Regions from separate parts of the Thioalkalivibrio sp. ALE20 genome, predicted to be linked through region 1. Evidence: predicted binding sites of a transcription regulator. Region 1 holds the regulator's gene; each other region holds the start of a gene.
The links. Region 1 encodes sigma-54, which starts transcription at its own class of promoters, with help from an activator protein. Its sites were predicted from a motif close to TGGCANGNTNCNTGCTT; they were not measured.
Positions count from the first base shown of each region.

Region 1 (5,494 bases):
TCCTCGGGCAGGTCTCCCAGCATGCTCTGCGCGGTCTGCAGGAGTGTATCGCCCAGGTTTTGATGCGTGATCAGGATCAGACCGACGCCCATGGAACTACTCCGTTTCAGGGGAGAGAGAATCGAGCTCGCGATGACGGGTGCTAACAGTAACATGTTCCCGTTCGCGCCACGCAGCCGCCAGCCGTTCCACAAGGTAGACCGAGCGGTGGCGCCCGCCGGTACAGCCGATGGAGACCGTGGCATAGCTGCGATGGTCCGCCACCAGCCGCGGGATCCAGGTGTCGAGAAAACCGTGGATGGAGTCGAACATCGCCCCGACCTCGCCATGGCTGTCGAGGAAATGCGCTACCGCCGGATCCAGCCCGGTCAGTGGCGCCAGTTCGCGCTCGTAGTAGGGGTTGGGCAGACAGCGCACGTCGAACACGAAATCGGAATCCAGCGGCGAGCCGTGCTTGAAGCCGAAGGACTGGAACAGCAGCGACAGGCCGGCGGTCTCGCGGCTGCCGACCCGGGCCCGGAGCGTGCGCGCGAGGTCGTGCATCGACAGCCGGCTGGTGTCCACGGTCAGGTCGGCTTCTACCGCCACGTGCCCCAGCCAGGTCCGTTCCATTCCGATCGCTTCCACCAGCGGGATGCCATCGCGTGCCAGCGGATGGCGTCTGCGGGTCAGGTGGTAGCGACGCAGCAGGACCTCGTCGGAGGCATTGAGGAACAGCACCTCGACCTCCAGGCCCGATCCACGCAGCTCGCCCAGCAGTTGACCGAATCCGCTGAGGGCGTCGAGGCCCGAACGGACGTCCACGCCCACGGCCAGATGGCGGTCACCGCCGGTGTCGTAATGGCCGCTGCGGACCTTCTCCACCAGTTCCGGCAGCATCGGCAGCGGCAGGTTGTCGACACAGAAGTAGCCGGCGTCCTCCAGGGTATGCAGGGCGACGGTCTTGCCGGAACCCGACAGACCACTGACCAGCAGCAGACGCATGTCGGTCAGCCCTCGGGATCGGGGTTGGGGACCGTGGTGCTGGGCCCGCCGATGTGGAAGATGGATTCCTCCTGCTGATCCTCGCCCATCTGGCGCCGCTGGCGGGCGCGCAGGTCGTCCCCGGCGATGTAGCCCTGCATGTGCAGCAGGTGATTGCGGACCGCGGCCTCGATCATGACCGCGATGTTGCGCCCCGGCGCCACCGGCAGGCTGATCAGCGGGATGCGCAGGCCGAGGATCTCGCTCTCGCCGCGGCGCCCGTTCAGGCGATCGTCCGGCACCGGCGAGGGCTCGTTGTGATCGCGCAGATCGATGATCAGGCGCAGATACTTGCCGCCCTTGATCGCCGAGTCGCCGTACATCGCGCGGATGTTGAGCACGCCCAGGCCGCGCACCTCGAGCCGGTCCTGGAGCAGGGCGGGGCAGTGTCCGCGCACGATATCCGGGGCAATGCGCGCGAACTCGGGGGCATCATCGGCGATCAGCCGGTGGCCACGCGAGATCAGCTCGAGTGCGACCTCGCTCTTGCCAACGCTGGAGGCCCCCGAGATCAGTACACCGATCCCGAGGATCTCCATGAACACCCCGTGGCGCACCTCGAAATGGGCGAGGCGCTGCTGCAGGAAATAGCGCAGCAGCGCGATGACTTCGTGCGAGGATGTGCGTGTGCACAGGATCACCGGCAGGGGGTCGTCACCTGTCTGCGGCATGCGCGGGAACGGGCAGGTGTCCTCGGCGAAGATCACCATGGTAGTACCGGTGCGGGCCATTTCCAGCACCAGGTGGTCACGCTGCTCGTCGGACAGGCCGGCGATGTAGCGGGCCTCGTAGTCGCCGATGACCTGGATGCGGTTGGGGCGGATCAGGTTCAGGTGGCCGGCCAGCGGCAGGTCGCCATCCCCGAATCCCAGGAGTTCGCGGTCGCCCGCGGCCTCCTCTCCGTGGACGTAGCGCAGGTCCAGACGGCTCCCCATCGCCCGCGTGAGCGCGGCGATGGTGATGTTGCTCGCGGTGCCGTCGGCTGCCGCTTCCGCCCGGTCGGCCATGGTCAGGTATCTCCCAGGGCCCGGGTGAGGGCCTGCTGGACCCCCGCGCTGTCCGCGGCGCGCCGGATGCCGGCGAGGGTGTCCGGCTGCGACAGCCCGCGCGCGAGCTGGGCCAGCAGGTCCAGGTGTTCGCTGGTGGCCTCTTCCGGCACCAGCAGGGCGATCAGGATGTCCACCGGTTCGTGGTCCATGGCTTCGAAATCCACGCCCTGATCCAGACGCAGGACCGCGATGCGGGGCGTATCCAGCTCGGCGAGACGGCCGTGCGGGATCGCCACGCCATGGCCGAGCCCGGTGGAGCCCAGTTTTTCGCGGGCCGACATGGCTTCGAACGCGGCACTGGCCGCCAGTCCGTCCGCGGCCCCGTCCACCAGCAGATCGGCGAGGGTTTCCAGCGCTCGTTTCTTGCTGGAGCAGTCGGTTTCCAGTCCGATGCGCTCCGGGGTGATGAGCTCGGCCGGATTCATCGGCTTACTCGGGTTGTTCGCGGTTGCGCTGGGCGCCCTCGGCGCGATGATGATCCTTGACCTTCTCCTTGTGCTTGATCAGCTGGCGGTCGACCTTGTCGATCAGGCCGTCGATGGCGGCGTACATGTCATCGTGGCTGGCCTCGGCGTGGATGTGGTTGCCGCTGACCTGCAGATTCGCTTCCGCCTTGTTGTGCAGCTTCTGCGTCTTCTCGTGGTTCAGCACCACGTGCACGTCGATCACCTTGTCGAAGTGGCGTTCCAGCTTCTGGAATTTCTCGTTGACGTAGTCGCGCAGGGCGTCGGTGATGTCGACGTGGTGTCCGGTGAGATTGATCTGCATGGGTCAGGCTCCTTTCGGTTTGCTTCCGGTCGGCATGGCGGCCATCTGGCGGCGCTCGCTGGAGGATGGCAGGTTCATGCCCTCCCGGTATTTGGCCACGGTACGCCGGGCCACGTTGATGCCCCGATCCGCCAGGATCTGGGCGAGGCGGGAATCGCTGAGCGGTTTGCCCGGCGTTTCCTCTTCGATGAGTTCGCGGATCATGGCACGAATCGCGGTCGCGGAGCATTCCCCGCCGTCACTGGTGCCCACGTGACTGGAGAAGAAATACTTGAATTCGAACACCCCGCGGGGGGTGTGCATGTATTTCTGCGTGGTCACCCGCGAGATCGTGGACTCGTGCATCTCCAGGGCTTCGGCGATGTCGCGCAGGATCAGCGGCTGCATCGCCACCTCGCCGTGTTCCAGGAACCCCTGCTGGCGTTCGACGATCGCGCGCGCCACGCGCAGCAGGGTGTCGTTGCGGCTGTGCAGGCTCTTGATGAACCATCGCGCCTCCTGCAGCTGATCGCGCATGAAGGCGCTGTCGCGGGCATCGGAGACCTGGCGGACCATGCCGGCGTAGAGGTCGTTGATGCGAATGCGCGGGGCGATCTCGGGATTCAGGTCGACCTGCCAGCCCCGGTCGGTATGACGCACGTAGACATCCGGGACCACGTATTCCGGCGGTGTCTCGCTGATCTGGGCGCCGGGGCGCGGGTTGAGCGTGCGGATCAGGTCCAGCGCCGCGGCCAGTTCGTCGCCATCGCGTACGCCGCTCTGGCGCTGCAGGGCCTTGTAGTCACGCCGGGCAAGGGCGTCCATGCCGTGTTCCAGAAGCGCGCGCGCCGCCTCGCGCGAGGGCGCGTCCGGCGCCAGCTCGCCCAGCTGGACCTCCAGGCACTCGCGCAGATCCAGCGAACCGACCCCCAGCGGGTCGCAGTGCTGCAACCAGTGGCGTACGGCCTCGACCTCGTCGGTGTCGACGGGGGGTTCTTCACTCCGGCTGATGGTCTCGGCCAGGGTCTCGACGTCGCCCTCGAGGTAGCCGTCGCCGTTGATGGTGTCGATCAGGGCGGCGCCGATGCGCTGGTCGCGCGGGGTCAGGTGCGACAGATGCAGCTGCCACAGCAGGTGATCCTGCAGCCCGCCGCCGTCGTCGTCCGAGGTGTTCTCCAGCGGGTCGCGGTCGTCCAGACCGCGCGGGCTGGCGCTGGCGTCGTAGATGTCTTCCCAGCGGCTGTCGGTCACCAGCTCGTCGGGGATGACGTCCTCCGAGCCGCCGGCATCCACCGTTTCGCCGGTGCCGGCGGTGTCGCTGCCGCTCTCGCCGTCGTCGGTGTTCGCGTCGCTGTCGGTGTCCCCCGCGTCGGCACCGAGTTCGTCATCCTCGGCCTGTTCCAGCATGGGATTGCTTTCCAGCGCCTGCTGGATCTCGGCCTGGAGCTCCAGCGTGGACAGCTGCAGCAGCCGGATGGCCTGCTGCAGCTGCGGCGTCATGGTCAGCGTCTGACCGAGCTGCAGATTCAGCCCGGGCTTCAGCATGAGTTGGGAAAGGCGTTGGTCACCATAAGTGAATAGTAATCCCTTGCTGCGGGCTTGTGCACCGCCCGGGTGCGGCGGTCGGTGTCACAGGCGGAAGTTTTCGCCGAGGTAGACCTCGCGCACGCGGGTGTCGGCCAGCAGTTCGTCCGGCGTGCCCGCGCTCAGCAGGCGCCCCTCGCTGAGGATGTACGCGCGATGGCAGATGCCCAGGGTCTCGCGTACGTTGTGATCCGAGATTAGTACGCCGATGCCGCGTTCGGCCAGGTGGCGGATGACTTCCTGGATCTCGCCGACCGAGATCGGATCGACCCCGGCAAACGGTTCGTCCAGACAGATGAACCGCGGATCGCCGGCCAGCGCGCGGGCGATCTCGGCGCGCCGCCGCTCGCCTCCGGACAGCGCGATCCCGGGGCTGTGGCGCACGGTCTCCAGCTGGAATTCCTCGATCAGGGCGTCGCCGATGCGGCGGCGCTCGTGGCGGTCGAGTTCCGGGCGCAGTTCCAGCACCGCCTGCAGGTTGTCCTGGACCGACAGGCGGCGAAAGATCGATGCCTCCTGCGGGAGATAGCCCAGCCCGGCGCGGGCGCGTTCGTGGATGGGCGCCCGGGTGATGTCGCGCCCGCCCAGGGTGATGCGCCCGGTATTGGGCCGGATCAGTCCGACCAGGCTGTAGAAGCAGGTGGTCTTGCCGGCTCCGTTGGGTCCCAGCAGGCCGACCACTTCGCCGGGCACCAGGTCCACATCCATCGCGTCCAGCACGGTACGCTGGCCATAGCGCTTGCTCAGCTCGCGGGCGACCAGATGGCCGTCGGCCGCGGGGGTCATGGATTGTCCTCGCGTGGCTGCAGGCGGATGTGCACGCGCTCGTCGTCGGTGTCGCCGCGTTCGGCGCGGATCACGTCGCGTTCGAGATCGTAGGTGATGCGCTGCCCGCGGGCATCCTCGGCGGCGGTGATGACGCGTGCCCGTTCGGTCAGGATCACGCGTTCCTCGTCGAGGAAATAGTCGATGCGCAGCCCTTCGGCGATGCGCGTCTCGCCGGTCTCGGGATCGGGCGACTCCAGGCGTGCGGGCTCGCCGTGGGCCTCGATCTCGTAGGGGCGGCGCTCGCGCATGTGCACGATCACGCG
Region 1 covers NZ_KB906472.1:386,746-392,239, forward strand. Annotated here, with positions in the region: gene F790_RS0105245 (PTS sugar transporter subunit IIA) at 1-92, opposite strand, end outside; gene rapZ (RNase adapter RapZ) at 97-984, opposite strand; gene hprK (HPr(Ser) kinase/phosphatase) at 990-2,030, opposite strand; gene F790_RS0105260 (PTS sugar transporter subunit IIA) at 2,033-2,497, opposite strand; gene hpf (ribosome hibernation-promoting factor, HPF/YfiA family) at 2,502-2,840, opposite strand; gene F790_RS0105270 (RNA polymerase factor sigma-54) at 2,844-4,364, opposite strand; gene lptB (LPS export ABC transporter ATP-binding protein) at 4,449-5,189, opposite strand; gene lptA (lipopolysaccharide transport periplasmic protein LptA) at 5,186-5,494, opposite strand, start outside.

Region 2 (5,494 bases), on a different contig from region 1:
GGCCGACGGGCTGTCGGTGGAGATCCTGCACGAGGGGCTCAATCACCCCTGGGCCATTGCGTTCCTGCCCGACGGTGGCGCGCTGATCAGCGAGCGCCCGGGCGCGCTGCGGCATTTCCCGGCCGGCGACGACGGCCCGGATTTTTCCGGTCGGGGTGAACTGGTGCCGGGGCTGCCGGATGACCTGCGGGCGCGCAATCAGGGCGGGTTGCTGGACCTGGCCCTGCACCCGGATTTCGCCGACAACCGCTGGCTGTACTTCACCTATGCGGCCAGCGTGGACGGCGGGCTGACCACGCGTCTGGCGCGTGGACGCTTCGAGGACGGGGCCCTGAACGACGTCGAGAACCTGTTCACCGCCGAACCCGGGGTGCGCGGCGGGCGCCATTTCGGCAGCCGCATCGTGTTCGACGACGACACTCACGTGTTCATCAGCGTCGGTGACCGCGGGGACCGTCATCAGGCACAGGATCCCTCCAACCACATCGGTACCATCATCCGTCTGCACGACGACGGTACGATCCCGGCGGACAACCCGTTCGTGGATGATGCCGACCGGCGCGACGCGATCTGGGCGTATGGCGTGCGCAACTCCCAGGGCATGGTGATGGATCCCGAGACCGGCATCCTGTGGGAGAACCAGCACGGTCCGCAGGGCGGGGACGAGGTCAACATCATCGAGCCGGGCAACAACTACGGCTGGCCGGTGATCACCCATGGTGAGGAGTACGGCGGCGGCCAGATCGGCGAGGGCATCACCGAGAAGGAGGGGATGGTCTCCCCGTTGCACCACTGGACGCCGTCGATTGCGCCTTCCGGTATGGCGATCCTGCGGGATCCGGCCTTTGCCGACTGGGACGGCGAACTGCTGGCGGGCGGGCTGGCCCACCGTACCCTGCGCCGTCTGACTTTCGATGCTCGCGAGCTGGTCAGCGAGGTGGAGGTACTGCCCGATCTGGACCGCCGGGTGCGCGACGTGCGCGTACACGACGGCGCGATATGGGTGCTGACCGACCATAACCCCGGCGAGCTGCTGCGGCTGCGCCCGGCCGGCGACCACGGGAGCGAATGATGTTCGGCGACTGGATGCAGCCGCAGATGGTGGAGCCCGAGCGCGCCCTGCCCGGACGGGCCGAGGCCATGCCGGTGCCGGAACGCCATGCGGTGCTGGGGACCTCGCTGGCGCCGCCGTACCCCGATGGCATGGAGATCATCCACTTCGGCATGGGCTGCTTCTGGGGCGCCGAGCGACTGTTCTGGCAGCTCGACGGGGTGTATTCCACCAGCGTGGGTTACGGCGGCGGGTACACCCCCAATCCGACCTACCGCGAGGTCTGCAGTGGCCGGACCGGCCATGCCGAACTGGTGCGGGTGGTGTTCGATCCGCGTGCGGTGACACCGGAAACCCTGTTCCGGACCTTCTGGGAGGGACACGACCCGACCCAGGGGATGCGTCAGGGCAATGATGTCGGGACCCAGTACCGCTCCGGGATCTACACCCTGGACCCGGCGCATTACGAGGCCGCGCTGGCCAGCCGCGAGCGTTTCAACGCCGCGCTGCAGGCGGCGGGGCTGGGTCCGGTCACCACCGAGATCCGCGAGCTGGAGGCGTACTACTTCGCCGAGGACTATCACCAGCAGTATCTGGCAAAGGTTCCGGACGGCTATTGCGGCCTGGGTGGCCTGCGCGTCGCCTATCCGTCCCCGGTCTGAGCGATCCGTTCGCGGGCCGCGGCCACCAGCGCGCGGAACAGGCGCTGGTGGCGGGCCTTCTGCGGCAGGTATTCGGGGTGCCACTGCACGCCGATGCAGAAATCACGGCCGCCGGCCTCGATGGCCTGGACCACGCGCGAGGGTTCGCGTCCGACAACCTTCAGGTCGTGGCCAAGGCGGTCGACGGCCTGATCGTGCAGGGCGTTCACGCGCAGCGGTGCATCGCCAAGGATGGCGGACAGCCGCGAGTGCGGATCCAGTCGTACCTGTTTGACCGGCAAGAGGCTGCGGGCGTTGGGGGTCTCCGCGTGGAACGCGGCCAGGTCGCGATGCAGACTGCCGCCGCGCACCACGTTGATCAGCTGCATCCCGCGGCAGATGCCGAGGATCGGCAGGTGCTCGTCCAGCGCGTGGTGAATCAGGGATTTCTCCAGCCGGTCGCGCTCCGGGTCCAGCGATGACCTCTTCGACTGGAACAGCCGGCGCAGCACCCACAGCGCGGGATAGAAGGCGTAGCCGATCAGGCGCTGCGACAGGCGTTGCTCCGCCCGGCGGATGGCAGTGGTGTCAGGGCCCCCTGGCAGGGTTTCGCCATAAAGCCCGGGGTCGACGTCGGCCCCGCCGCCGACGATCAGCGCGTCGATGCGGCGGTTGCGGCGGGGGTGCCCGGGGCGGATGCGCAGGGGACGGCCGCCGGCCCGCCACACCGCCAGGGCGGTGAACAGCCACGCGGGCGTGCCGCCACGGTCCGGGCCGGTGACGGCGATCACCGGACGCTGCGGGCGCTCAGAACCAGGCACGCAGTCGCTGCATCCATTCATCGGTCCAGCGGCCAACTGCCTGGCCCGGGCGCTCCAGATACTCCCGCGCGAGCCGTTCCAGACGTTCGGGATGAGCGGCCAGCTGTTCCACTTCCAACCAGCCGTTCAGCGGGTGCGCCAGGCTCCAGGCCGGGTCGTCGATGCGGCAGTCCGGCAACCGGTAATGCAGGGCGGGACGCGGCTTGATCAGTTCGTGTTCCACCGGCGCCGCCGCAACGCGTTCGGGGTCCAGCTCCGCCAGTACCGGGAGCAGGTCCAGCGGACGGTTGCGCGTGGGGTTGTGCGCCAGCCAGGTGTTGATCAGCGATGCGCGGTCCGGGGTGAAATCGGGATCGAGGATGTAGCGTACGAAGGCGCCCGGGAACGGCCGGATGTAGGGCGACAGGCGGCGCGACAGGTCGATGGCCCCCGCCTGCGCGAGGATCTCGTACATGAGCACGAAGGCCCGCAGTACGGCCAGCAGCCATTCGGGCTCGCGGCTGTGGATCTCGATGTTCAGCTGCAGCCCGAACGCGTACAGCAGCGAGCGCTCGGTCCCCAGCGCGCCTTCCTGTTGCAGTGCGGCACGCACCCGGTCCAGTCGGGGCAGCTGCGCAGGTTCCAGGGGTGGCGCGACGATCTCGTGCGGGACCAGGCGCCCGGCGGCATCGGCCAGCCAGGCCTCCAGTGCTTCCTGGTCGCGGTCTTCCAGGTCGACCCCCAGGCGGGCCAGGTGCTCGCGATAGCCGCGGTCCTTGAGTACGCGGGCATCCAGCTCCAGCTGGAAATCCCCCGCGTCGCTGTCGCGGACATGCAGCACGAAGGCATGCTCGGCCTCGATGTGCCCGCCGAATTCGTCGATGATGGCGCGGGCCATCGTCTCCAGCGAGACGCCCGCCATCTCGATTTCCACGCCGACCCGGCGCAGGGCCCCCTCGGGGGTCCGGGTCCACGGCAGTGGCTGAAACGAAGTGGTGGACATGCGGCGGCTCTCCTGGCGACGCTGTTCGGTCGGACTGTTCGGGCATGGTAGCGCGTTGCGCCACCATCGCACGCCCCGGTGTACGCGGGCGGGGGCAGGCAGTACGATAAGCCCCTCCGCAACCCTGTGTCCCCGGTGTCCCGCATGGACCGTATCTATCTGCGCGATCTCGAAATCCCCGCCGTGGTCGGCGTCTACGACTGGGAACAGCGCATGCAGCGCCCGCTGCGCTTCGACATCGAGCTGGCGGCGGACACTCGCGTGGCCGCCCACTCCGGCGAGATCGAAGACACGGTTGACTACGAGGCCGTGGCCAACGCGGTGCGGGCCATCGTGACCCGCGAACCCCACATCCTGCTCGAATCCCTCGCCGAGGAGATCGCCGAGACTTTGATGGCGCAGTTCGGTTCGCCGTGGCTGCGCATTACCCTGGGCAAACCGGGCGCGGTGGCCGGGGTGCGCGAGGTGGGCATCACCATCGAACGCGGCTCGCTCGCCACCGACTGAGACCGAGCAGGCCCCGACCGACCGCCAGGACGCTTCCGCGCTTCCTGCTCCTGTTTCCCGCACAGATTTCCCGCACTGCTCCTTCCCGCGCGGCGCCCTTTCCGGTGGCGTCCCCGGCTCGTATTGCCCTCTTTTGGTGCGTCTGCACTTTGTGATTGCACCCGTTCGTGGCAATCACCCGTGGTTTGCCCGCAACAGCGTTGCATAAAACCGGATTTTGCCCCGTTTCACGTTTCTGGCACGCCCCCTGCAAGGAACGGGTGTCGACAAGCAGCGACATCCAGAAAACACGCAGAGGGAGTCAATCAATGAAGAAATTCGCCTATTCCGCCGTCGCCACCGCGATCCTGGCCGTCGGGTCCACCGGGGGTGTCGTCTTTACTTCCAGCGCGGCCGCCGAGGTGTCGGCCAATATCTCGATCGTGTCCGATTATGAACTGCGGGGCTTTTCCGAAACCGATGGCGGCGCCGCTATCCAGGGTGGTTTTGACTGGGAGCATACCTCCGGGTTTTACCTGGGGACCTGGGCTTCCAACGTGGATTTCGGGGAAGACGACGGCACGACCTACGAGCTCGATCTTTACGGTGGGTTTGCCGATTCCTTTGACAACGGCTTCGGGTACGACGTGGGTTACGTGTATTACGCCTACCCCGATGCCGAGTTCGAGGGGGATTCCGTCTCTTACGATTTCGGCGAACTGGTCGGGTCAGTCAGTTATGACATGGACATGATCGGTTTTTACGGCGGTGTTCAGTGGGTGGTGACCGACAGCGCCTCCGAGTCGCTTCTGGAAAGCGACGACGTCTATTTCTACGGCGGCCTGGATGTGCCGTTCGCCGAGGTCTACAGCGCCGGCTTCATGGTTGGTCGCCAGACCTTCGACGACAGCGATGCCGACGACTACACCCACTACTCCGCCAGTCTCGCCCGTGATGCCGGCGAATTCGGCGAATTCAGCCTGAACCTGGCCTACGCCGATGTCGATGACGAAGACATGCGCGCCTGGGTGGGCTGGTCGAAATCCTTCTGATCGTTGAACCGGAAGCAAAACATCGTTGCGGGTCGTTGCCCCCGGGCAGCGGCTCGCCGGAGAGGAGTCTGACATGAAGATGATTACTGCCGTGATCAAGCCGTTCAAGCTTGATGATGTGCGCGAGGCGATGTCCGAGATCGGTGTGCAGGGCATCACCATGACCGAAGTCAAGGGTTTCGGTCGTCAGCGTGGCCACACCGAACTGTACCGCGGTGCTGAATACGTCGTGGACTTTCTGCCCAAGGTCAAGCTGGAGGTTGCGGTGGATGACAGCCTGGTCGACCAGGTGATCGAAGCCGTTTCGAAGGCCGCGAGCACCGGCAAGATCGGGGACGGAAAGATCTTTGTCTCGCCGGTCGAGCAGGTCCTGCGGATCCGCACGGGTGAAACCGGAACCGAGGCGCTCTGAGCGCCCTTCCTCGGTCCTACTGAATGAGGTAATCCGACAATGGATATCG
Region 2 covers NZ_KB906476.1:71,317-76,810, reverse strand. Annotated here, with positions in the region: gene F790_RS0109820 (PQQ-dependent sugar dehydrogenase) at 1-1,072, shown strand, start outside; gene msrA (peptide-methionine (S)-S-oxide reductase MsrA) at 1,072-1,713, shown strand; gene F790_RS0109810 (gamma-glutamyl-gamma-aminobutyrate hydrolase family protein) at 1,695-2,483, opposite strand; gene F790_RS0109805 (amidoligase family protein) at 2,500-3,495, opposite strand; gene folB (dihydroneopterin aldolase) at 3,640-4,002, shown strand; gene F790_RS0109795 (TorF family putative porin) at 4,311-5,033, shown strand; gene glnK (P-II family nitrogen regulator) at 5,107-5,445, shown strand; gene F790_RS0109785 (ammonium transporter) at 5,485-5,494, shown strand, end outside.
Region 2: F790_RS0109795 (TorF family putative porin) is a predicted target of sigma-54. The motif match lies at 4,239-4,255, and genes of this name have one in related genera.

Region 3 (5,494 bases), 230 kb from region 1:
CCATCGCCGCCGACGAGACCCTGCTGATCGTCACCGACGGGGTTCTGGAAGAGGAAGGCACCGCCGGTGAACCGTTCGGCGAGGCACGCCTGCATGCCTGTCTGTGCCATCCGGAGCCCCCACCGGAGCGGATCGCACGGCTGGGCGATGCCCTGTCACGGCACATGGGGGATGCGTCACCGGCCGACGACATCACCGCGGTCGCGATCACCTGCGCCCCCGAGGTCGTGCTGGAAACCGGTGTCGCGGCCCCCCCGGACACCACCGGCAACCGACGCTGGTCCATGGAGGCCGCCGGGGCCGAGCTGGCCCGCGTGGACGTCGCGGAAGAGGCCCGGCAGCAGCTCCGGCGCTGGTTCCCGGAGCCCGGCGAACACGTTCAGGCCCTGCAAACGGTGGTCGCCGAGCTCTGCAACAATGCCTTCGAACACGGCGTGCTGGGCCTGTCTTCCGAGATGAAGGCCACCGCGGAAGGCTTTGCCGAGTACTATCGCCTGCGCCAGGAAGGACTCGAGCGCCTGGAAGGGCGCATCGGCATCAGCCTGCGCTACCGCCGCACGGACGACTGGCACTGCGTGCGCATCCGTGTGCGCGACAGTGGCGCGGGCTTCGACCACCAACGGGTGCGGCGGGCTCTCGAGGGCGAGAGCGACGAAAGGCTGTGGGGGCGCGGCCTGACCCTGGTGCACCGGTTGTGCCGGCAGATGCGGCACCTCGGGAGCGGCAACGTGGTGGAGGCCGAGTACGCCTGGATGGAACCAATCAGCGAGGAGCAGACATGACATCGACCACTCCGCAATCGGCACTGATTACCGGCAATTCCAGCGGCCTGGGCCTCGGACTCACCCGGGTCCTCGCCGCCGACGGCGCGGCGGTCTACGGCATGAGCCGCCGTGGCTGCCCCGACGACGGGGTCGCCGGCGACGCACAGGTCGACCTGGCGGACTTTGACGCCATCCCGGAGGCCATGGACCGGCTGCTGCAGGGCGTCACCCGTCTGGACCTCGTGATCCTGAACGCGGGCCTGCTCGGACACATCCAGCGCATGCCGGACGCGCCGATGGAAGAACTGCGCCTGCTGATGGACGTGAACACCTTCGCCAACAAGGTGATCCTGGATCGTCTGCTGACGCGCGAGATCCCGGTCGGCCAGATCGTAGCCATCTCCTCGGGGGCGGCGGTGTTCGGCAATGCCGGCTGGAGCGGCTATTCCCTGTCCAAGGCCGCGCTGAACATGCTGATGCAGCTCTACTCGCACGAATTCCCCGGCGTGCCCGTGCACTCGCTCGCACCGGGTCTGATCGACACCGCGATGCAGGACTATCTTTGCGACGAGGCCGACAGCGAGACCTTCACTGCCCTGCAGCGGCTGAAGGCCGCGCGCGGCACCCGCACCATGCCGGAACCGGAAACCGCGGCACGCGACATCCTCGACGTACTGCCACGGCTGCGCGAACAGCCGTCCGGAAGCTTCGTGGACATCCGTGCACTCAACGATCCCGAAGAGTATGCGCGCCTGACCGGCCGGCGCTGACAGAAAAACTTCATCGCACCCCATTGGCTTTTGCCGACACAGGAGCGTATAGTCGGAAACGTGATTCGCGGTTAGCAGCAACTCCAAGGAAGTCCCCAGTTTTCTGGACCAGTGCTCCCGTTGATCTGTTGGTAGCGTTCCGCAATCACGTTTCTTTAGTTACATGATGAGGTAAGTAGTTGTGAATACCGGTGTTGTTAAGTGGTTCAACGAGAGCAAGGGTTTCGGTTTCATCACCCCCGATGATGGCGGCAAGGACGTGTTCGTGCACTTCTCCGCGATCAACGGTTCGGGCTTCAAGACCCTGGCCGAAGGCCAGAAGGTTTCCTTCGAGATTCAGGAAACCGCCAAGGGTCTGGCCGCGGGTGACGTGACCGCGCTGTAAGACTGCCCGCACGGCGCGCCTCCGGGCGCGCTTCGGGAAGCAGAGGGCCGCCTTCGGGCGGCCCTTTTTTGTGCGCGCTCTCCGCGCAGGCCGCGCAGGTTCGCCCGGAGCGGAACCAAAAAAAGGCCCCGGCGCGAACGCCGGGGCCCGATGACGGCCGGAAAGCCCGCGGGGCTTACAGGCTGTAGTACATGTCGAACTCGATCGGATGGGTGGTCATGCGCATGCGCGTGACGTCTTCCATCTTCAGATCGATGTAGGCATCGATCATGTCGTCGGTGAACACCCCGCCCTGGGTCAGGAACGCGCGGTCGGCGTCCAGCGCCTCCAGGGCCTGATCCAGCGAATGGGCGACCTGCGGGATGCCCTTCTCTTCTTCCGGCGGCAGGTCGTAGAGGTTCTTGTCCATCGCCTCGCCCGGGTGGATCTTGTTCTGGATCCCGTCGATGCCGGCCATCAGCATCGCGGCGAACGCCAGATACGGGTTGGCGGTGGAGTCCGGGAAGCGCAGCTCGATGCGGCGGGCCTTCGGGCTCATCACGAACGGGATGCGGATGGACGCCGAGCGGTTGCGCGCGGAGTAGGCCAGCATCACCGGCGCCTCGAAACCCGGCACCAGGCGCTTGTAGCTGTTGGTGGACGGGTTGGTGAAGGCGTTCAGCGCGCGGGCATGCTTGATGATGCCGCCGATGTAGTACAGCGCGGTCTCGGACAGTCCGCCGTACAGGTCACCGGAGAACAGGTTCTTGCCATCCTTCGACAGCGACTGGTGCACGTGCATGCCGGAGCCGTTGTCGCCGACGATCGGCTTGGGCATGAAGGTGGCGGTCTTGCCGTGCATGTGGGCAACGTTCTGCACCACGTACTTGAGCATCTGCACTTCGTCGGACTTCTTGGTCAGGGTCGCCGCGCCGACGCCGATCTCGCACTGGCCGGCCGTCGCCACCTCGTGGTGATGCACCTCGGTGGTCAGCCCCATCTCGGTCATCACTTCACACATGGTGGAGCGGATGTCGTGCAGGCTGTCGACCGGCGGGACCGGGAAGTAGCCACCCTTCACGCCCGGACGATGGCCAATGTTGCCGTCGTCATACACGCGCTCGGAGTTCCAGGAGGCCTCCTGGGAATCCACGCGGCAATAGGAACCGGAGAGGTCGGAGCCCCACTTCACGTCGTCGAACACGAAGAACTCGTTCTCCGGACCGAACAGCGCGGTGTCGGCGATGCCGGTGCTCTGCAGATAGGCCTCGGCGCGACGCGCCAGCGAGCGCGGGCAGCGGTCGTAGCCCTGCATGGTGGCCGGTTCCACGACATCGCAGCGGATGTTCATGGTCATGTCCTCGAAGAACGGGTCGATGGCCGCGGACTCCGGATCCGGCATCAGGATCATGTCGGATTCGTTGATGCCCTTCCATCCGGAGATGGAAGAGCCGTCGAACATCTTGCCTTCTTCGAAGGAATCTTCGTCGAGGTCGTGGGCCGGCAGGGTGACATGCTGTTCCTTGCCCTTGGAATCGGTAAAACGAAGGTCAACGAAACGGACTTCCTGTTCCTTGATCTGCTTCAGCACTTCGGCTGCGGACATAATGAGGACTCCTCTGGTCTTCAGTTTGAGACGGTCGATGCCGGTGCGGTCGCCTGGGGCCGATCGGCGTCTGCCGGTTGGTCATGCAGGTGGCGTGCCAGCCTGCAAGCCCCGGTTCGGGGCGCCCCTGCGCCCATCTCTGCGCCACCACGGCCGAATGCCGCACACCCGCAGTGCACATGATGCACCATTATAGTGCCACCGCGCGGCATGCGCCCTCATTCGGTGCAAGGCCGATAGAGCACGGTCACCTGTCCCAGTACCGGCCCCAGAACGGGGTGTTCCCGCAGCTGCCGGGTCAGCAGATCGGCGCGCTCCTGCAGGGCGGCTCCCGTCCGCGCGGGATCCAGCCGCAGAGTGACGGTGGCATGCACCCGCCCGCCGAGATAATGCAGGGAAAGGTGCTCCAGGGCCTCCAGCTCGGGGAAGCCGGCCCAGGCCTCGCGCAGGCCGGCCACCAGTTCGGGGCGCAGGGGCAGCCGCGAGCTGGCCGCCTGCTCCTCGTCGTTCTCCGGATCCACGTGCACGGTGATGTCGCTGACCTCGCCCGCATCCTCGGTCACCGCGCGATGCACGGCATCGGCGATGCGGTGCCCCTCGGACACCGAAATCATCGGCGCGACCTGCACGTGCACGTCGGCCACGGCGTCGTCGCCGGAGCGGCGCGTGCGCAGCATGTGGGCATCCTTAACTCCGGGCACGTCCAGGATGGTGCGGTGGATGCGCTCGACCTTTTCCGGTTCCAGCGCGGTGTCGATCAGTTCGGCCACGCTGCGACGGATCAGGCGCCCGGCGATATGCAGGATGAACAGGGCCACCAGCAGCGCCGCCAGCGCGTCCAGCCACGGCCAGCCGGCGACCGCACCGGCCACCCCCAGCAGCACGATGACCGAAGAGATCGCATCGGTGCGGTGATGCCAGGCGTTTGCCTCCAGCATGCGCGAGCCCAGCCGGCGCGCGACCCGACGGGTGTACTGGTACAGACCCTCCTTGGCCACCAGGGTCACCACGGCGAAGGCGACCGCCAGCGGTGCCGGCCCCGTGGCATCGTCCAGCTCCAGCAGGCGTCCGCCGGCGCCCCAGGCGATGGCCAGCCCCGCCAGCGCGAGGAACAGGCCCACGACCACCGTCGCGAGCGTCTCGATGCGGCCGTGGCCGTAGGGGTGATCCCGATCGGGGGAAGCGGCGGCATGCCCTGCCGCGACCAGGACCACGGCATCGGTGACCAGGTCGGAGACGGTATGCACGCCATCGGCGATCAGGGCCTGGGAGTTGAGCAGCCAGCCGCTGAGCAGCTGGGTCACGGCCAGCCCGGAGTTCACCGCGGCGCCGGTGAGCGTGACCCGGCGCGTGTCGCGGTAGCGCCGGTCGTCGGTGCCCGACTCGAGCGGGTCAGGCGGTTCGGCGGGCGCCCTGTCCGGCTGCTGCTGGTGATCCGCGGCCATCGTACCCCCGGAGATGCCTCGATTCGGGGCATTATGGACCGCGCCGCGACCTCCGGCCACCGCAGCCGGGCCGGGCGGTGGCCGCACCCCGGCACGGGCCGATATACTGCCGCCCCTGATCCGCTCCGGACCCCCAGCCATGGCGAACGCAAGCGACCGAACCGAGACCGCGAGTCCCACCTTCCAGGACCTGATCCGTCGACTGCAGGATTACTGGAACGACCACGGCTGCGTGGTGATGCAGCCCTACGACATGGAGATGGGCGCCGGGACCTTCCACCCGGCGACCTTCCTGCGCTCGATCGGGCCGGAACCCTGGCGCGCCGCCTACGTGCAGCCCAGCCGGCGCCCGACCGACGGCCGCTACGGCGACAATCCCAATCGCCTGCAGCACTACTATCAGTTCCAGGTGCTGCTGAAGCCCTCCCCGGCCGACATCCAGGACCTGTATCTCGGCTCGCTGGAGGCGCTGGGCTTCGACACGCTGACCCACGACGTCCGTTTCGTCGAGGACAACTGGGAATCGCCGACGCTGGGCGCCTGGG
Region 3 covers NZ_KB906472.1:154,418-159,911, reverse strand. Annotated here, with positions in the region: gene F790_RS0104140 (SpoIIE family protein phosphatase) at 1-782, shown strand, start outside; gene F790_RS0104135 (SDR family NAD(P)-dependent oxidoreductase) at 779-1,534, shown strand; gene F790_RS0104130 (cold-shock protein) at 1,716-1,919, shown strand; gene glnA (glutamate--ammonia ligase) at 2,095-3,504, opposite strand; gene F790_RS0104120 (cation diffusion facilitator family transporter) at 3,723-4,949, opposite strand; gene glyQ (glycine--tRNA ligase subunit alpha) at 5,089-5,494, shown strand, end outside.
Region 3: glnA (glutamate--ammonia ligase) is a predicted target of sigma-54. The motif match lies at 3,588-3,604, and genes of this name have one in related genera.

Region 4 (5,494 bases), 360 kb from region 1:
GTGAATGGCATTCGATCAGGCCGTCATGCAGCTGGACCAGGCTCTGCGCGATCGGCAGGCCGAGGCCGGTGCCGCTGTCGCGGCCGGTGACCATGGGGAAGAAGATCCGCTCGCGGACCTCCTCGGGGATTCCCGGCCCGTTGTCGCGCACGCTCAGGCGCGCGACCAGCCGGTGGCGTTTGCCGGAAACGGTGTACTGGCGAAGGATGCGCGAGCTGAGCACGATCTCGCCCTCGTCGCCCAGCGCCTGCAGGGCGTTCTGCACCAGGTTGAGGAGCGCCTGCACCAGCATGTCGCGATCCGCTTCGATCTCCGGGATCGAAGGGTCGTAGTCGCCGCGGATCTTCACGCCCAGCGGCAGCTGGACGCTGATCAGGCCGCGCACGTGCTCGAGGACCTCGTGCAGGTTAAGAGGGGCGCGCTGCGGCATGTTGTTGGGGCCGAGCATGCGGTCCACCAGCGAGCGCAGGCGGTCGGCCTCATGGATGATGATGCGCGTGTATTCGCGCAGGTCGGGATCGTCCAGTTCTCCGGCCAGCAGCTGCGCGGCGCCGCGCAGCCCGCCGAGCGGGTTCTTGATCTCGTGCGCCAGCCCGCGCGTGACCGCGCGCGAGATGGCCTGCTGCTTCTGCAGCTGTTCCTCGCGCGAGATGCGCTCGTGCCGGTCGATCGCGCTGAGTTCGAACAGCAGCCGTCCGGGTTCGTCACCCTCGCCGTGCAGCGGCGTGATCACCACGTCGGCCAGGAAGCTTTCCGCGCGCAGCGGTTCCAGGCGCCGCGCACGCAGGGTGATCGGCTGGTCCCGGGTCAGGGCGTTGCGCAGACGGGTGGTCAGGTTGCGGTCCAGATGCAGCCACTGGCCGAGCGGGTGACCGAGGATGCGCTCGCGGCTGAGGCCCAGCAGGACCTCGGCCGCGCCGTTCATCGCCTGCAGCCGCAGATCCCCGTCGGTGACCATCACGGCCGTGGACAGGTCGTCCCACCACGGGGGGGTGGGCAGCGAGGCGGGCGAAGGGGGCGTATGCGGGCTCATCACCCGGTTTCAAGCATGAAGTGCGCCAGAATGGCCACGAGGGCGTCGCAGCGCTTCGTCCGGGGGCGTTGTGCGGTGGCGCTCTGATGAGGTGCAGTCATTGCCCTATTGTAGGGCATTCTGTGCATCAAAGTGGTGCGATGCCCGTGGCTGGCTCAGAAATCCACCAGTTCCACGGGCACCGGGACGTCCTCGATCGAAGTTTCGTCTTCATCGTCGCTCTCTTCGTCCGCGGCCGCGTCTTCCTCCGGGGCGTCGTCCGTCGGGTCTTCTCCCGGCCGCCGTATCGGGCGTTCGAGGATCTCGCGGGCATTCTCCAGGGGGACGGCGCCCATCGGCTCCTGAACTTCGATGCGTTCGCTGCGCCCGTCGCCGGGTGCCTCGTCGGAGAAATGCACCACACCGTCTTCATCCACCCAGCGGTGGACCTCGGTGGAGGCCAGAACGCCGACGCCCGGCGCCCCGGCGATGGCCAGGGCCACAAGCCCCGCGAGGGAGGCCCGCGGGGTCATCAGGCGGCGGGCCTTACCCATACCGACTGCACCCGGGTGCCGGCGTCCTGCAGGCCGGCCAGGCGCGGATCGGGGCCCGCGGGCGCGTGGCCGGCCTCGATGCATTCCAGCCAGTCATCCAGCGCGGCCATGCGCAGGAGCGTCGGGGCGGCGCCGCGTTCGATCGCGCTCAGCGGGCGCTCGCGGTGATAGCCATCCAGCAGGGCGCGGTAGCGTTCGCGATCGAGCTCGCCCGTCTCGCTGACGGCCACCGCCAGCGCGATGCGCGCCAGCTGCCAGAACGCCGGCACGGGGGCCGGCGGGACCGTCAGATCCGCCAGTCCGGTGTGCTCGCCGTGCCGGCGGACCGAGCGCCAGAAGCTGCCGGCCACCGGCAGGTCCTCGAACCGGTACAGCCCCTGATGATGCAGCTCGCGGTTCAGTTGTTCGCGCGCCTGTTCGTCCAGGGTGGCGCTCAGGTCTTCGGTGCGTTCGCGCAGCTGCTGCTGCAGTACCCCGCGGCGCCAGACGCCGTCCTGCGGCAGGGCCTCCGCCGGATGCCAGGCCTGCCAGCGGGCCGCGAGGCGGCCCAGCGCCTCCGGCGTGCCGGGACCGCTGGCGATCGCCCCGGGCTCCGCAGCGTTGCCGCGCTCCAGGACCCAGCGCGCGCGATCCCCGTCGAGCTGCGGGGCATCGCCGGCGGCGGGCAGCCCCACGGGCGCGCCGGCCGCCCGGGCGGCGGCAAAGGCTGCTTCCAGCGCCGCGGCACCCGCGACCGGCAGTTCCACGGTCGACTGCGTGCTTACCATTCCAGGATCCTCCAGCGGGGCGGGGTGAAACCGGGGGCCAGGTCGTCGCGGCGTTCAAGATCGCCTTCCCCGGTGACGTCCACCAGATAATAGGTCGGGCCGGCGGCCGGGGTGACCTCGACGATCACCAGATCACCGTCCACGCGATATTCGCGTCGCCGCTCGCCATCGCGCTCCATGATGATGACGTCCGCCTCTTCCAGTTCCTGCAGCTGGCGGGCGCGCTCGTCCAGCACCGGCGGCGGCGCGGGCTCGTCGCCGGCGGCCTCGTCGGGCATGTCGGGCGGTGGCGGGGCGTCTTCGAAGTCCTGCGCCGCCAGCGGCCCGGCGGCGAGAACAAGGCCCAGCAGGGCAGCGGCCAGCGCCGTGGCGCGGGTGCTCGTCATCATCAGAGCTCCATCAGTCGTTGTTTCTCTTCCGCCGAGGGCTCGAAGCTGCGGGCCTCGTAGTACTCGAAGATCACGTCCACGACCTCCTCGGGGGTGTCCACCACCGAGTATAGATTGAGGTCCTCGGCATCGATGGTCCCATGGGTGACCAGCGCGTCCTCGAACCACTGCAGCAGGCCTTCCCAGAACTTGCTGCCCACCAGCACCACCGGGATGCGGCGGGTCTTGCCGGTCTGCACCAGGGTCAGGATCTCGGCCAGCTCGTCCAGTGTGCCGAAGCCGCCCGGCAGCACCACGTAGGCGGAGGCGTACTTGACGAACATCACCTTGCGCGAGAAGAAGTGCCGGAACCCCAGGCCAATGTCCTGGTAGGGGTTGGCGTGCTGTTCGTGCGGCAGCTGGATGTTGAGCCCGATGCTGGGGGAATGGCCGGCGAACGCGCCCTTGTTGGCGGCCTCCATGATGCCCGGCCCGCCGCCGCTGACCACCGCGAAGCCCGCGTCCGACAGCTGGCGCGAGATCTGTTCCGCAAGCAGGTAGTCCGGGTGATCGGACGGGATGCGCGCCGAGCCGAACACGCTGACCGAGGGCTTGATGTGCGCCAGGCGCTCGAAGCCCTCCACGAACTCCGCCATGATCTGGAAGATCTTCCAGCTCTCGCGGGTCAGCGAGGAATCGTCGATGGGCCGCAGCCCGGGGTGTTCGGCTCGATCGTGATCGTTCATGGGGGGCGCGTTCTTTGCACTCTGGGGCGCCTAGACTAACCGTGGCCCGACGGCCGCACAAATCGCGCCGGCGCTGCTCGGGCCGGGGCCCGCAGCCTGCTAGAATGCTTCCCTCGCAAGCCCAGCCGGATCCGCATGATGTCGCAAGCCCCGCTCGTCCTGGTCGACGGTTCCTCCTACCTGTTCCGGGCCTACCACGCCCTGCCCCCGCTGACCGCCCCCGACGGCCACCCCACCGGGGCGCTCTACGGCGTGGCCAACATGCTGCGCAAGCTGCGCGCGGACTATGCCCCCGAGCGCATGGGGGTGGTGTTCGACGCGAAGGGGCCCACCTTCCGCGACGAGATCTACCCCGAATACAAGGCCACCCGGCCGCCGATGCCGGAGGAGCTGGCGGCGCAGATCGAGCCGCTGCACGAGCTGGTGCAGCTGATGGGCTTCCCGCTGCTGTGCGTGGAAGGGGTGGAGGCGGATGACGTGATCGCCACCCTGGCCGATCGCGCCGCGGCTGCCGGGCAGGATGTGGTGATCTCCACCGGGGACAAGGACCTGGCCCAGCTGGTGGACGGCCACGTGACCCTGGTCAACACCATGAGCGGGACGGTGCTGGATCCCGCCGGCGTGCGCGAAAAGTTCGGCGTGGAGCCGGAGCAGATCGTCGACTACCTCGCGCTGATGGGCGACAGCGTGGACAACATCCCGGGGGTCGAGAAGGTCGGGCCCAAGACTGCAGCCAAATGGATCGCGAAGTACGGCGACCTCGACACCATCCTCGAGCGGGCCGACGAGATCGGCGGCAAGATCGGCGAGAATCTGCGCGCCGCGGCCGATCGCCTGCCGACCTCGCGCGAGCTGATCACCGTGCGCCGGGATGTCGATCTCCCGCTGGGCCCCGACGACCTCGAGCTGCGCGAGCCCGATTCGCAGCAGCTGCTGGAGCGGGTGCGCCACCACGGGTTCTCCCGCTGGCGGGCGGAGCTGGAAGGCGGCGACGCCGGGGGCGATGCCTCCGGTGGCGGCGGGAATGCCGATCCGGGGCAGGCGGCCGAATACCACACCGTGCGGGACGAGGCGGCATTCACGGAGTTGCTGGAACGCCTGCAGGGCGCCGCGCGGGTCGCGTTTGACACCGAGACCAGCAGCCTGGAGGCAATGCGGGCCGAGCTGATCGGTATGTCCTTCGCGTTCGAGGCGGGTACCGCGTACTACCTGCCGCTGGCCCACAGCGGTCCGGATGCCGATCCGCAGCTCCCGCGCGAGGCGACCCTGGAGCGCCTGCGGCCGTGGCTGGAATCGGCCGAACACGGCAAGCTCGGCCACAACCTCAAGTACGACCGCAACGTGCTGGGCAACCATGGCATCGTGCTGCGCGGCATTGTCGATGACACCATGCTGCAGTCGTTCTGCCTCGACGCCGGCGCCAACCGGCACGACCTGGATTCCCTGGCCGAGCGCCATCTGGATCACCGCACCACGAAATACGAAGACGTGGCCGGCAAGGGGGCGAAACAGATCCCGTTCGCCGAGGTGGACGTCGGCATCGCCACCGATTATGCCGGCGAGGACGCGGACATCTGCCTGCGTCTGGACGCCCTGTTCCGGCCGCGCCTGAACGAGGCCGAGGGCCCGGCCTTCGTCTACCGCGAGATCGAGATGCCGCTGGTGCCGGTGCTCGCGGACATCGAGCGCGCCGGCGTGAAGGTGGACCCGGACCTGCTCGGCGAGCAGAGCCAGGAGCTGCTGAGCGAGATGGAGCGCATCGAGCGCGAGGCCTTCGACGAGGCCGGTACCGAGTTCAATCTCGGCTCGCCCAAGCAGATTCAGGAGATCCTGTTCGAGCGCCTGGGCCTGCCGGTGCTGCGGCGCACGCCCAAGGGCCAGCCCTCCACCGCCGAGGACGTGCTGGAGCAGATGGCGGACGACTACGCCCTGCCGCGGCTGATCCTGGAGCACCGCGGCCTGTCCAAGCTGCGCAGTACCTATACCGAGACCCTGCCGCGGCGTATCCACCCGGAGACCGGGCGGGTGCATACCTCCTATCACCAGG
Region 4 covers NZ_KB906472.1:27,439-32,932, reverse strand. Annotated here, with positions in the region: gene glnL (nitrogen regulation protein NR(II)) at 1-1,033, opposite strand, end outside; gene F790_RS0103485 (DUF4124 domain-containing protein) at 1,189-1,566, opposite strand; gene F790_RS0103480 (hypothetical protein) at 1,545-2,333, opposite strand; gene F790_RS0103475 (DUF2782 domain-containing protein) at 2,327-2,722, opposite strand; gene F790_RS0103470 (TIGR00730 family Rossman fold protein) at 2,722-3,447, opposite strand; gene polA (DNA polymerase I) at 3,586-5,494, shown strand, end outside.
Region 4: glnL (nitrogen regulation protein NR(II)) is a predicted target of sigma-54. The motif match lies at 1,045-1,061, and genes of this name have one in related genera.